Regions from separate parts of the Enterococcus sp. AAFC-DPL-5182 genome, predicted to be linked through region 3. Evidence: a T-box and tRNA genes for the amino acid it is inferred to sense, from the RefSeq annotation. Region 3 holds a T-box; the other regions hold tRNA genes.
What was found. The T-box of region 3 lies ahead of AC4BB7_RS03775 (valine--tRNA ligase). A T-box ahead of a tRNA ligase gene usually reads a tRNA of that ligase, here a tRNA-Val.
Positions count from the first base shown of each region.

Region 1: it has a tRNA-Val gene. The T-box ahead of AC4BB7_RS03775 (valine--tRNA ligase) is inferred to sense a tRNA for this amino acid. The anticodon was not compared.
Region 2: it has a tRNA-Val gene. The T-box ahead of AC4BB7_RS03775 (valine--tRNA ligase) is inferred to sense a tRNA for this amino acid. The anticodon was not compared.

Region 1 covers NZ_CM177101.1:3,203,645-3,206,895, forward strand. The annotation lists tRNA gene AC4BB7_RS15045 (tRNA-Gly) at 1-69, opposite strand, end outside; tRNA gene AC4BB7_RS15050 (tRNA-Asp) at 82-155, opposite strand; tRNA gene AC4BB7_RS15055 (tRNA-Met) at 211-284, opposite strand; tRNA gene AC4BB7_RS15060 (tRNA-Ser) at 419-508, opposite strand; tRNA gene AC4BB7_RS15065 (tRNA-Ile) at 546-619, opposite strand; tRNA gene AC4BB7_RS15070 (tRNA-Met) at 640-713, opposite strand; tRNA gene AC4BB7_RS15075 (tRNA-Ala) at 732-804, opposite strand; tRNA gene AC4BB7_RS15080 (tRNA-Pro) at 815-888, opposite strand; tRNA gene AC4BB7_RS15085 (tRNA-Arg) at 899-972, opposite strand; tRNA gene AC4BB7_RS15090 (tRNA-Leu) at 983-1,068, opposite strand; tRNA gene AC4BB7_RS15095 (tRNA-Gly) at 1,083-1,154, opposite strand; tRNA gene AC4BB7_RS15100 (tRNA-Thr) at 1,163-1,235, opposite strand; tRNA gene AC4BB7_RS15105 (tRNA-Leu) at 1,271-1,352, opposite strand; tRNA gene AC4BB7_RS15110 (tRNA-Lys) at 1,365-1,437, opposite strand; tRNA gene AC4BB7_RS15115 (tRNA-Val) at 1,444-1,516, opposite strand; rRNA gene rrf (5S ribosomal RNA) at 1,531-1,646, opposite strand; rRNA gene AC4BB7_RS15125 (23S ribosomal RNA) at 1,742-3,251, opposite strand, start outside.
Region 2 covers NZ_CM177101.1:2,214,320-2,217,570, forward strand. The annotation lists gene AC4BB7_RS10260 (bacterial Ig-like domain-containing protein) at 1-509, opposite strand, end outside; tRNA gene AC4BB7_RS10265 (tRNA-Leu) at 586-669, opposite strand; tRNA gene AC4BB7_RS10270 (tRNA-Cys) at 686-756, opposite strand; tRNA gene AC4BB7_RS10275 (tRNA-Gln) at 791-862, opposite strand; tRNA gene AC4BB7_RS10280 (tRNA-His) at 877-949, opposite strand; tRNA gene AC4BB7_RS10285 (tRNA-His) at 981-1,053, opposite strand; tRNA gene AC4BB7_RS10290 (tRNA-Trp) at 1,067-1,137, opposite strand; tRNA gene AC4BB7_RS10295 (tRNA-Tyr) at 1,147-1,227, opposite strand; tRNA gene AC4BB7_RS10300 (tRNA-Phe) at 1,231-1,303, opposite strand; tRNA gene AC4BB7_RS10305 (tRNA-Asp) at 1,318-1,391, opposite strand; tRNA gene AC4BB7_RS10310 (tRNA-Val) at 1,401-1,473, opposite strand; tRNA gene AC4BB7_RS10315 (tRNA-Glu) at 1,486-1,557, opposite strand; tRNA gene AC4BB7_RS10320 (tRNA-Ser) at 1,573-1,661, opposite strand; tRNA gene AC4BB7_RS10325 (tRNA-Asn) at 1,709-1,782, opposite strand; rRNA gene rrf (5S ribosomal RNA) at 1,790-1,905, opposite strand; rRNA gene AC4BB7_RS10335 (23S ribosomal RNA) at 2,002-3,251, opposite strand, start outside.
Region 3 covers NZ_CM177101.1:826,272-829,522, forward strand. The annotation lists gene thiI (tRNA uracil 4-sulfurtransferase ThiI) at 1-6, shown strand, start outside; gene AC4BB7_RS03765 (redox-sensing transcriptional repressor Rex) at 162-815, shown strand; gene tpx (thiol peroxidase) at 921-1,412, shown strand; T-box leader at 1,457-1,676, shown strand; gene AC4BB7_RS03775 (valine--tRNA ligase) at 1,828-3,251, shown strand, end outside.

The sequences.
Region 1 (3,251 bases), 1.4 Mb from region 3:
CGGGTGACGAGAATCGAACTCGCGACAACAGCTTGGAAGGCTGTGGTTTTACCACTAAACTACACCCGCAATACTTTAAAACGGTCTGGACGGGACTCGAACCCGCGACCTCCTGCGTGACAGGCAGGCATTCTAACCAGCTGAACTACCAAACCAAAAATGTATTGCATCACTTTATTACTTACGCCTTTAACTAAATATTAAAAGCAATTGCGGGGGCAGGATTTGAACCTACGACCTTCGGGTTATGAGCCCGACGAGCTACCTGACTGCTCCACCCCGCGATAATTATAGTCTTTATTGACTATATAAAGGTGTTATCCTTGGTGATTTCTAGTAAGGATACTTCGCTCACTTTGTTCGCCAAGTACTGTTCATCATCTGTTCTGGCAAAGCCAATCACAGTGATTCTCAGTAAAGGAGGATAAGGGATTCGAACCCTTGCACGGTTTTACCCGCCTGACGGTTTTCAAGACCGTTCCCTTCAGCCGGACTTGGGTAATCCTCCGAAATAAAAAGTACTATTAATTATATCGTCACTACAATGGACCTTGTAGGACTCGAACCTACGACCGGACGGTTATGAGCCGTCTGCTCTAACCAACTGAGCTAAAGGTCCTTGGCTCTTAAAAAGAAATATCGCGGCGAAGGGGATCGAACCCCCGACCTCCCGGGTATGAACCGGACGCTCTAGCCAGCTGAGCTACACCGCGAAAATATAAAAGTACTAATGGAGCCTAGCGGGATCGAACCGCTGACCTCCTGCGTGCAAAGCAGGCGCTCTCCCATCTGAGCTAAGGCCCCACAAAATAAATCGGGAAGACAGGATTCGAACCTGCGACCCCTTGGTCCCAAACCAAGTGCTCTACCAAGCTGAGCTACTTCCCGTATTTACAAATGCACCCAAAGGGAGTCGAACCCCTAACCTCTTGATTCGTAGTCAAGCACTCTATCCAGTTGAGCTATGGGTGCTACATTTCTATGCCGAGGACCGGAATCGAACCGGTACGGTGATCACTCACCGCAGGATTTTAAGTCCTGTGCGTCTGCCAGTTCCGCCACCCCGGCGAAAGAACAAGCTAAGCGGAAAACGGGGTTCGAACCCGCGACCCCCACCTTGGCAAGGTGGTGCTCTACCACTGAGCTATTTCCGCAGTCTGGATGCCGGCTAAAGGATTTGAACCCTCGACCCTCTGATTACAAATCAGATGCTCTACCAACTGAGCTAAGCCGGCGTTATAATCGCCTAGTATTAAAACGAGACTAAAAATGCGGGTGAAGGGACTTGAACCCCCACGCCGTAAGGCGCTAGATCCTAAATCTAGTGCGTCTGCCAATTCCGCCACACCCGCAAAATATTTCTATGAGCCGTGCAGGGCTCGAACCTGCGACCCTCTGATTAAAAGTCAGATGCTCTACCAACTGAGCTAACGGCTCAAAAAATGGAGGTTGACGGGATCGAACCGCCGACCCCCTGCTTGTAAGGCAGGTGCTCTCCCAGCTGAGCTAAACCTCCAAGACAACACTTTAGCGTGGCGACGTCCTACTCTCACAAAGGGAAACCCTTCACTACAATCGGCGCTAAGAAGCTTAACTTCTGTGTTCGGCATGGGAACAGGTGTATCCTTCTCGCTATCGCCACCACACTGGGTGTTGTTGCTATTAAGTTGAGTGATTATTCACTCAAAACTGGATTGAAGTAGTAATCAAACATTCCGAAAAACTTTTTTATTTCGTTTCTTTGGTTAAGTCCTCGACCGATTAGTATTGGTCCGCTCCGTACATCACTGCACTTCCACTTCCAACCTATCTACCTGATCATCTCTCAGGGGTCTTACTTTCTTAAAGAAATGGGAAATCTCATCTTGAGGTGGGCTTCACACTTAGATGCTTTCAGCGTTTATCCCTTCCCTACATAGCTACCCAGCAATGCCCTTGGCAGAACAACTGGTACACCAGCGGTAAGTCCATCCCGGTCCTCTCGTACTAAGGACAGCTCCTCTCAAATTTCCAACGCCCGCGACGGATAGGGACCGAACTGTCTCACGACGTTCTGAACCCAGCTCGCGTGCCGCTTTAATGGGCGAACAGCCCAACCCTTGGGACCGACTACAGCCCCAGGATGCGACGAGCCGACATCGAGGTGCCAAACCTCCCCGTCGATGTGGACTCTTGGGGGAGATAAGCCTGTTATCCCCAGGGTAGCTTTTATCCGTTGAGCGATGGCCCTTCCATGCGGAACCACCGGATCACTAAGCCCGACTTTCGTCCCTGCTCGACTTGTAAGTCTCGCAGTCAAGCTCCCTTCTGCCTTTACACTCTGCGAATGATTTCCAACCATTCTGAGGGAACCTTTGGGCGCCTCCGTTACTCTTTAGGAGGCGACCGCCCCAGTCAAACTGCCCACCTGACACTGTCTCCCACCACGATAAGTGGTGCGGGTTAGAGGGTTCATAACACAAGGGTAGTATCCCACCAGCGCCTCCACCGAAACTAGCGTTCCGGGTTCATCGGCTCCTACCTATCCTGTACATGTGGTACAAACACTCAATATCAAGCTACAGTAAAGCTCCATGGGGTCTTTCCGTCCTGTCGCGGGTAACCTGCATCTTCACAGGTACTAAAATTTCACCGAGTCTCTCGTTGAGACAGTGCCCAAATCGTTACGCCTTTCGTGCGGGTCGGAACTTACCCGACAAGGAATTTCGCTACCTTAGGACCGTTATAGTTACGGCCGCCGTTTACTGGGGCTTCAATTCTGAGCTTCGCCGAAGCTAACCCATCCTCTTAACCTTCCAGCACCGGGCAGGCGTCAGCCCCTATACTTCATCTTTCGATTTTGCAGAGACCTGTGTTTTTGATAAACAGTCGCTTGGGCCTATTCACTGCGGCTGACCGAAGTCAGCACCCCTTCTCCCGAAGTTACGGGGTCATTTTGCCGAGTTCCTTAACGAGAGTTCGCTCGCTCACCTTAGGATACTCTCCTCGACTACCTGTGTCGGTTTACGGTACGGGCAGTTGTTTTCTCACTAGAAGCTTTTCTTGACAGTGTGACATCAGGAACTTCGGTACTATTATTTCCCTCCCCATCACAGCTTGTCCGTATAGAGTAAAGCATTTGACTCTACTCAAGACTTACTGCTTGGACATGCACTTCCAGTCGCATGCATTCCTTAGCCTCCTGCGTCCCTCCATTGCTCAAACAAAAACAACTGGTACAGGAATATCAACCTGTTGTCCATCGCCTACGC
Region 2 (3,251 bases), 1.4 Mb from region 3:
AGAGTAACATTACTTGTATCAAGCTCACCAAGATTCTCAACTTCGACAACTCGATCTAAATTTGAAAAAAGATTGGAAGAATTACTGCTAGCTTTGACAGGTCCATCAAAAACTATTTTATTAATTTGATTTCTATATGGAAACCAAGGTGAACTATTTCTAGTATTTATAAAGTCACCACTACCTATATGTAAAGCTCCAGAATTATCTATTTGCCATTTACTCGTTCCGAACATTCCTGAGGCAACAATTACTTTCCCACTTTTTTCTTCTTTTATTTCATTAGATACTTCAGGCACACTTCTTGAAGTATCTAATGTACTCTCTTTCTGAGGCATAACTTCTTCTGCTTCATTATCGTATGTACTGAATTTTTCTGAACTGTTTTCTATGTGTTGTTCTGCAGATTCATCTAGTTTATGCTCGTTGATCTCTTCGGCGCTTACAATGATTGGACTAATATAGCCAACTAGCAAGATAAATAAACAATAAACTCTTATTTTCCTCATAATAACCTCCTTTTAACCAATGTATTAAAATATTAAAAAACAAGCCAACGTTTCACCAACGTTGGCTTATCTTTTATACCGGCGGCCGGGGTCGAACCGGCACGCCCTCGCGGGCACTGGATTTTGAGTCCAGCGCGTCTGCCAATTCCGCCACGCCGGCATGAAATAAATTTGCAAGGCGGTAACCGGATTTGAACCGGTGATGAAGGTTTTGCAGACCTCTGCCTTACCACTTGGCTATACCGCCATATTATAAATGAAACATTCTCTATTAGAGAAAACTGGGGTAGCTGGATTCGAACCAACGCATGACAGGATCAAAACCTGTTGCCTTACCGCTTGGCTATACCCCAATATTAGAACTAAGGGCGACTGATGGGAATCGAACCCACGCGTGGCGGAACCACAATCCGCTGTGTTAACCACTTCACCACAATCGCCATAAAGCATATGATAATTTTAAAAGCTAAGGGCGACTGATGGGGATCGAACCCACGCATGGCGGAACCACAATCCGCTGTGTTAACCACTTCACCACAATCGCCATAAACTATTAACAGGGATAGTAGGAATCGAACCCACAATGACGGTTTTGGAGACCGTAGTTATACCGTTTAACTATATCCCTACTATGTAATGGAGGAAAGTGGATTCGAACCACTGAACCCTAAGGAACGGATTTACAGTCCGTCGCGTTTAGCCACTTCGCTATTCCTCCAAATGGCGCAAGACAGAATCGAACTGCCGACACACGGAGCTTCAATCCGTTGCTCTACCAACTGAGCTACTGCGCCAAAAATTAATAAAACGGTCTGGACGGGACTCGAACCCGCGACCTCCTGCGTGACAGGCAGGCATTCTAACCAGCTGAACTACCAAACCGTAATTTAATGGAGGTTGACGGGATCGAACCGCCGACCCCCTGCTTGTAAGGCAGGTGCTCTCCCAGCTGAGCTAAACCTCCAATAAATATAAATGACCCGTACGGGAATCGAACCCGTGATACCGCCGTGAAAGGGCGGTGTCTTAACCGCTTGACCAACGGGCCAATAAAAACTTAATACGGAGAGTAAGGGATTCGAACCCTTGAGACAGCGTTCACCGTCTACATGATTTCCAATCATGCTCCTTCGGCCTCTCGGACAACTCTCCAGAGTTAAAAGAAGCAAAATATTACTCATAAATCCTATATTAAGGAACTCCGGCAGTAGGACTCGAACCTACGACATCATGATTAACAGTCATGCGCTACTACCAACTGAGCTATGCCGGAATAATTAGCGTGGCGACGTCCTACTCTCACAAAGGGAAACCCTTCACTACAATCGGCGCTAAGAAGCTTAACTTCTGTGTTCGGCATGGGAACAGGTGTATCCTTCTCGCTATCGCCACCACACTGGGTGTTGTTGCTATTAAGTTGAGTGATTATTCACTCAAAACTGGATTGAAGTAGTAATCAAACATTCCGAAAAAACTTTTTTATTTCGTTTCTTTGGTTAAGTCCTCGACCGATTAGTATTGGTCCGCTCCGTACATCACTGCACTTCCACTTCCAACCTATCTACCTGATCATCTCTCAGGGGTCTTACTTTCTTAAAGAAATGGGAAATCTCATCTTGAGGTGGGCTTCACACTTAGATGCTTTCAGCGTTTATCCCTTCCCTACATAGCTACCCAGCAATGCCCTTGGCAGAACAACTGGTACACCAGCGGTAAGTCCATCCCGGTCCTCTCGTACTAAGGACAGCTCCTCTCAAATTTCCAACGCCCGCGACGGATAGGGACCGAACTGTCTCACGACGTTCTGAACCCAGCTCGCGTGCCGCTTTAATGGGCGAACAGCCCAACCCTTGGGACCGACTACAGCCCCAGGATGCGACGAGCCGACATCGAGGTGCCAAACCTCCCCGTCGATGTGGACTCTTGGGGGAGATAAGCCTGTTATCCCCAGGGTAGCTTTTATCCGTTGAGCGATGGCCCTTCCATGCGGAACCACCGGATCACTAAGCCCGACTTTCGTCCCTGCTCGACTTGTAAGTCTCGCAGTCAAGCTCCCTTCTGCCTTTACACTCTGCGAATGATTTCCAACCATTCTGAGGGAACCTTTGGGCGCCTCCGTTACTCTTTAGGAGGCGACCGCCCCAGTCAAACTGCCCACCTGACACTGTCTCCCACCACGATAAGTGGTGCGGGTTAGAGGGTTCATAACACAAGGGTAGTATCCCACCAGCGCCTCCACCGAAACTAGCGTTCCGGGTTCATCGGCTCCTACCTATCCTGTACATGTGGTACAAACACTCAATATCAAGCTACAGTAAAGCTCCATGGGGTCTTTCCGTCCTGTCGCGGGTAACCTGCATCTTCACAGGTACTAAAATTTCACCGAGTCTCTCGTTGAGACAGTGCCCAAATCGTTACGCCTTTCGTGCGGGTCGGAACTTACCCGACAAGGAATTTCGCTACCTTAGGACCGTTATAGTTACGGCCGCCGTTTACTGGGGCTTCAATTCTGAGCTTCGCCGAAGCTAACCCATCCTCTTAACCTTCCAGCACCGGGCAGGCGTCAGCCCCTATACTTCATCTTTCGATTTTGCAGAGACCTGTGTTTTTGATAAACAGTCGCTTGGGCCTATTCACTGCGGCTGACCGAAGTCAGCACCCCTTCTCCCGAAGTTACGGGGTCATTTTGCCGAGTTCCTTAACGAGAGTTCGCTCGCTCACCTTAGGATACTCTCCTCGACT
Region 3 (3,251 bases):
CTATAAAAGTTGAAAGAACAGACTTGATAACGCTATCGAATCTGTTCTTTTTTATTTATTAGGTTTTTCTAATATCTGCTATTTTTTTCACAAACAAGTTGCTGAGTATCTTCAAGCATGCTAAACTATATATGTGAATTAAGTAACAAGGAGGTTGGAAAATGAAAGAATTACATAAAGAAAAAACAATGCCAAAAGCTACAGCAAGGCGCTTACCATTGTACTTACGTTATTTGAAAATGTTAGGAGATTCAGGTGTGACGAGAATTAAATCAAAAGAATTTAGTGATGTCATTCAAGTGCCGCCTGCAACTATTCGTCGTGATTTTTCTCACTTAGGTGAATTGGGACGGAGTGGCTATGGTTATGATGTGCCATACTTGATCGAAGTTTTTAGTCATATTTTAAATACCCAAGAAGAAAAGCGAATTGCATTGATTGGTTGTGGTAACTTAGGAAAAGCGTTGGTCAAAAATAATTTCAGAAGAAATGAAAACTTGAATATTGTTTGTGCGTTTGATATAGAAGAAGAGCTTGTTGGACTATCAGTTGATGATATAATTATCCAACCAATGGAAAATCTAGCTGAAGAAGTCAAAAAAACAGGTGTGACTGTTGCGATTTCAACTGTACCAAGTCAATTTGCGCAAGAGGCGATTGATAAAATCGTTGATGCTGGCATTACAGCGATTTTAAACTTTGCTCCAGATCGAGTAACTGTTCCGAATAATGTGAACGTTCAATATATCGATTTGACAACAGAGTTGCAAACATTGATTTACTTTGATGAAACTTTCCCACATAAAAATGTATAGAAGGCAAGAACTTTGTCTTCTATCGTTCCTTCCTCTATACTTAACATAGGATGTTTAGCTGTAATGGCGAACTCGTTACATTTTTTTAATTTAGGAGGGAAAATAATGATAGTAACAAAAAAAGGTGAAGAAGTAGAAATTATCGGTACACAACCTGAAGTAGGAGTGAAAGCGCCAAATTTTTCATTAAAAAATTTAAATGACGAAGTAGTGAATCTAAGTGAGTTCACTGGTACTCCAGTCTTGATTAGTGTTGTTCCTGATATTGATACTAGAATATGTTCTCTACAAACTAAACGTTTCAACGAAGAAGCTGCTAAAGTAGAAGGTGTAAAATTTATTACGATTTCTAATAATACAAAAGATGAGCAAGCAAATTGGTGTGCAGCTGAAGGTGTTGATATGGAAATTTTACATGATACCGAAGGAACATTTGGAGAAGCATACGGCTTATTTATTCCTGCAATGGGACGATTAGCTCGTGGTATTTTTGTGATCGATAAAGACGGTAAAATTGTTTATGAAGCAATTTCTAAAGAAATTGCGGAAGAGCCTGATTATGGTACTGCATTGGAGAAGGTAAAAGCAGCTCGTTAATTTTTTTCAAATTGACTTATATTCAATATCAATGTTAAAATAAACCAAAGACCATGATCAAGAGGAGTATTACTGGCATCGTCCTAGAGAGAAAATCATTTGGTGGAAGATTTTCACATAACCAGTAAGAAGGTAGCTTGGGAGTCAATGATTTGAATGTAGTAGATGATTCGAGTAGTGATCGTTACCTCACGAATGAAGCGGTGTCTGATTTTTCAGACACAATTTAGGTGGTACCGCGTATAATGTTTATACGCCCTAAAATACGAAAGTATTTTAGGGCTTTTTTCATGTTCATCACAGATTGTGAAGCAATCTGATGTTGAACAGTACAAGGCGACTGATAAGAAGCATTGTCACCTTAGTGTGTTGCTTCAGCATTCATTTAAATTAAAAACAGAAAGAAGGAACTTGTATGACAGAAGAAAAAAATCTGCCGACAAAATACCAACCCACAGAAGTTGAACAAGGACGCTATCAAAAATGGCTGGATCAAGATTTATTTAAACCAAACGGTAATAAAGAAGCAAAACCATATTCTATCGTAATTCCGCCGCCAAACGTTACGGGAAAATTACATTTAGGTCATGCTTGGGATACGACGTTACAAGATATGATCATTCGCCAAAAAAGAATGCAAGGCTTTGATACATTATGGTTACCTGGTATGGATCACGCTGGTATTGCAACACAAGCGAAAGTAGAAGAAAAATTAGCAGAACAAGATATTTCCCGTTACGATTTAGGTCGTGAAAAATTTGTAGAGCAAGTCTGGGATTGGAAAGAAGAATATGCTTCTCATATCCGTGAACAATGGGCAAAAATGGGTCTTTCCTTAGATTATAGCCGTGAACGTTTCACTTTAGATGAAGGCTTGTCAGAAGCTGTCCGCAAAGTCTTTGTTTCTTTATATGAAAAAGATTTGATCTATCGTGGTGAGTATATCATCAACTGGGATCCAAAAGCGAAAACAGCTTTATCTGATATCGAAGTTATCCACAAAGATATCGAAGGTGCGTTTTACCATATGAGTTATCCACTGACAGATGGTACAGGCGTTGTGGAAATCGCAACGACTCGTCCTGAAACCATGTTAGGCGATACTGCGATAGCTGTTCATCCAGAAGATGAACGGTACCAAGCGATTATCGGAAAAACTGTTACACTCCCTTTAGTAGACAAAGAAATTCCGATCATTGCTGATGAATATGTAGATATGGAATTTGGAACAGGTGTGGTAAAAATCACACCAGCTCATGACCCGAATGACTTTGAAGTAGGTAATCGTCATGATTTACCTCGTGTAAACGTCATGAACGAAGACGGATCGATGAATGATTTAGCTGGCAAATATGCAGGTATGGATCGTTTCGCAGCACGTAAATTGATTGTTTCTGATCTAAAAGAAATGGGTCGCTTGATCAAAATTGAAACCATGAATCACAGCGTTGGACATTCAGAACGTACGGGTGTAGTTGTTGAACCTCGTTTATCCACACAATGGTTCGTTAAAATGGCGCCGCTTGCTGAAAAAGCCATCAAAAATCAAGACACAGAAGATGCAGTAGAATTTTATCCACCACGCTTTAACCAAACATTCTTACGTTGGATGGAAAATGTTCACGATTGGGTAATCTCACGCCAATTATGGTGGGGACATCAAATTCCAGCTTGGTACCATAAACAAACAGGTGAAATGTACGTTGGCATGGAAGCACCAGCTGATATAGAAAATTGGACACAAGATTCAGATGTACTAGATACATGGTTTAGTTCTGCATTATGGCCATTTTCAACAATGGGCTGGCCTGATGAAGAAGCAGCTGATTATCAGCGTTA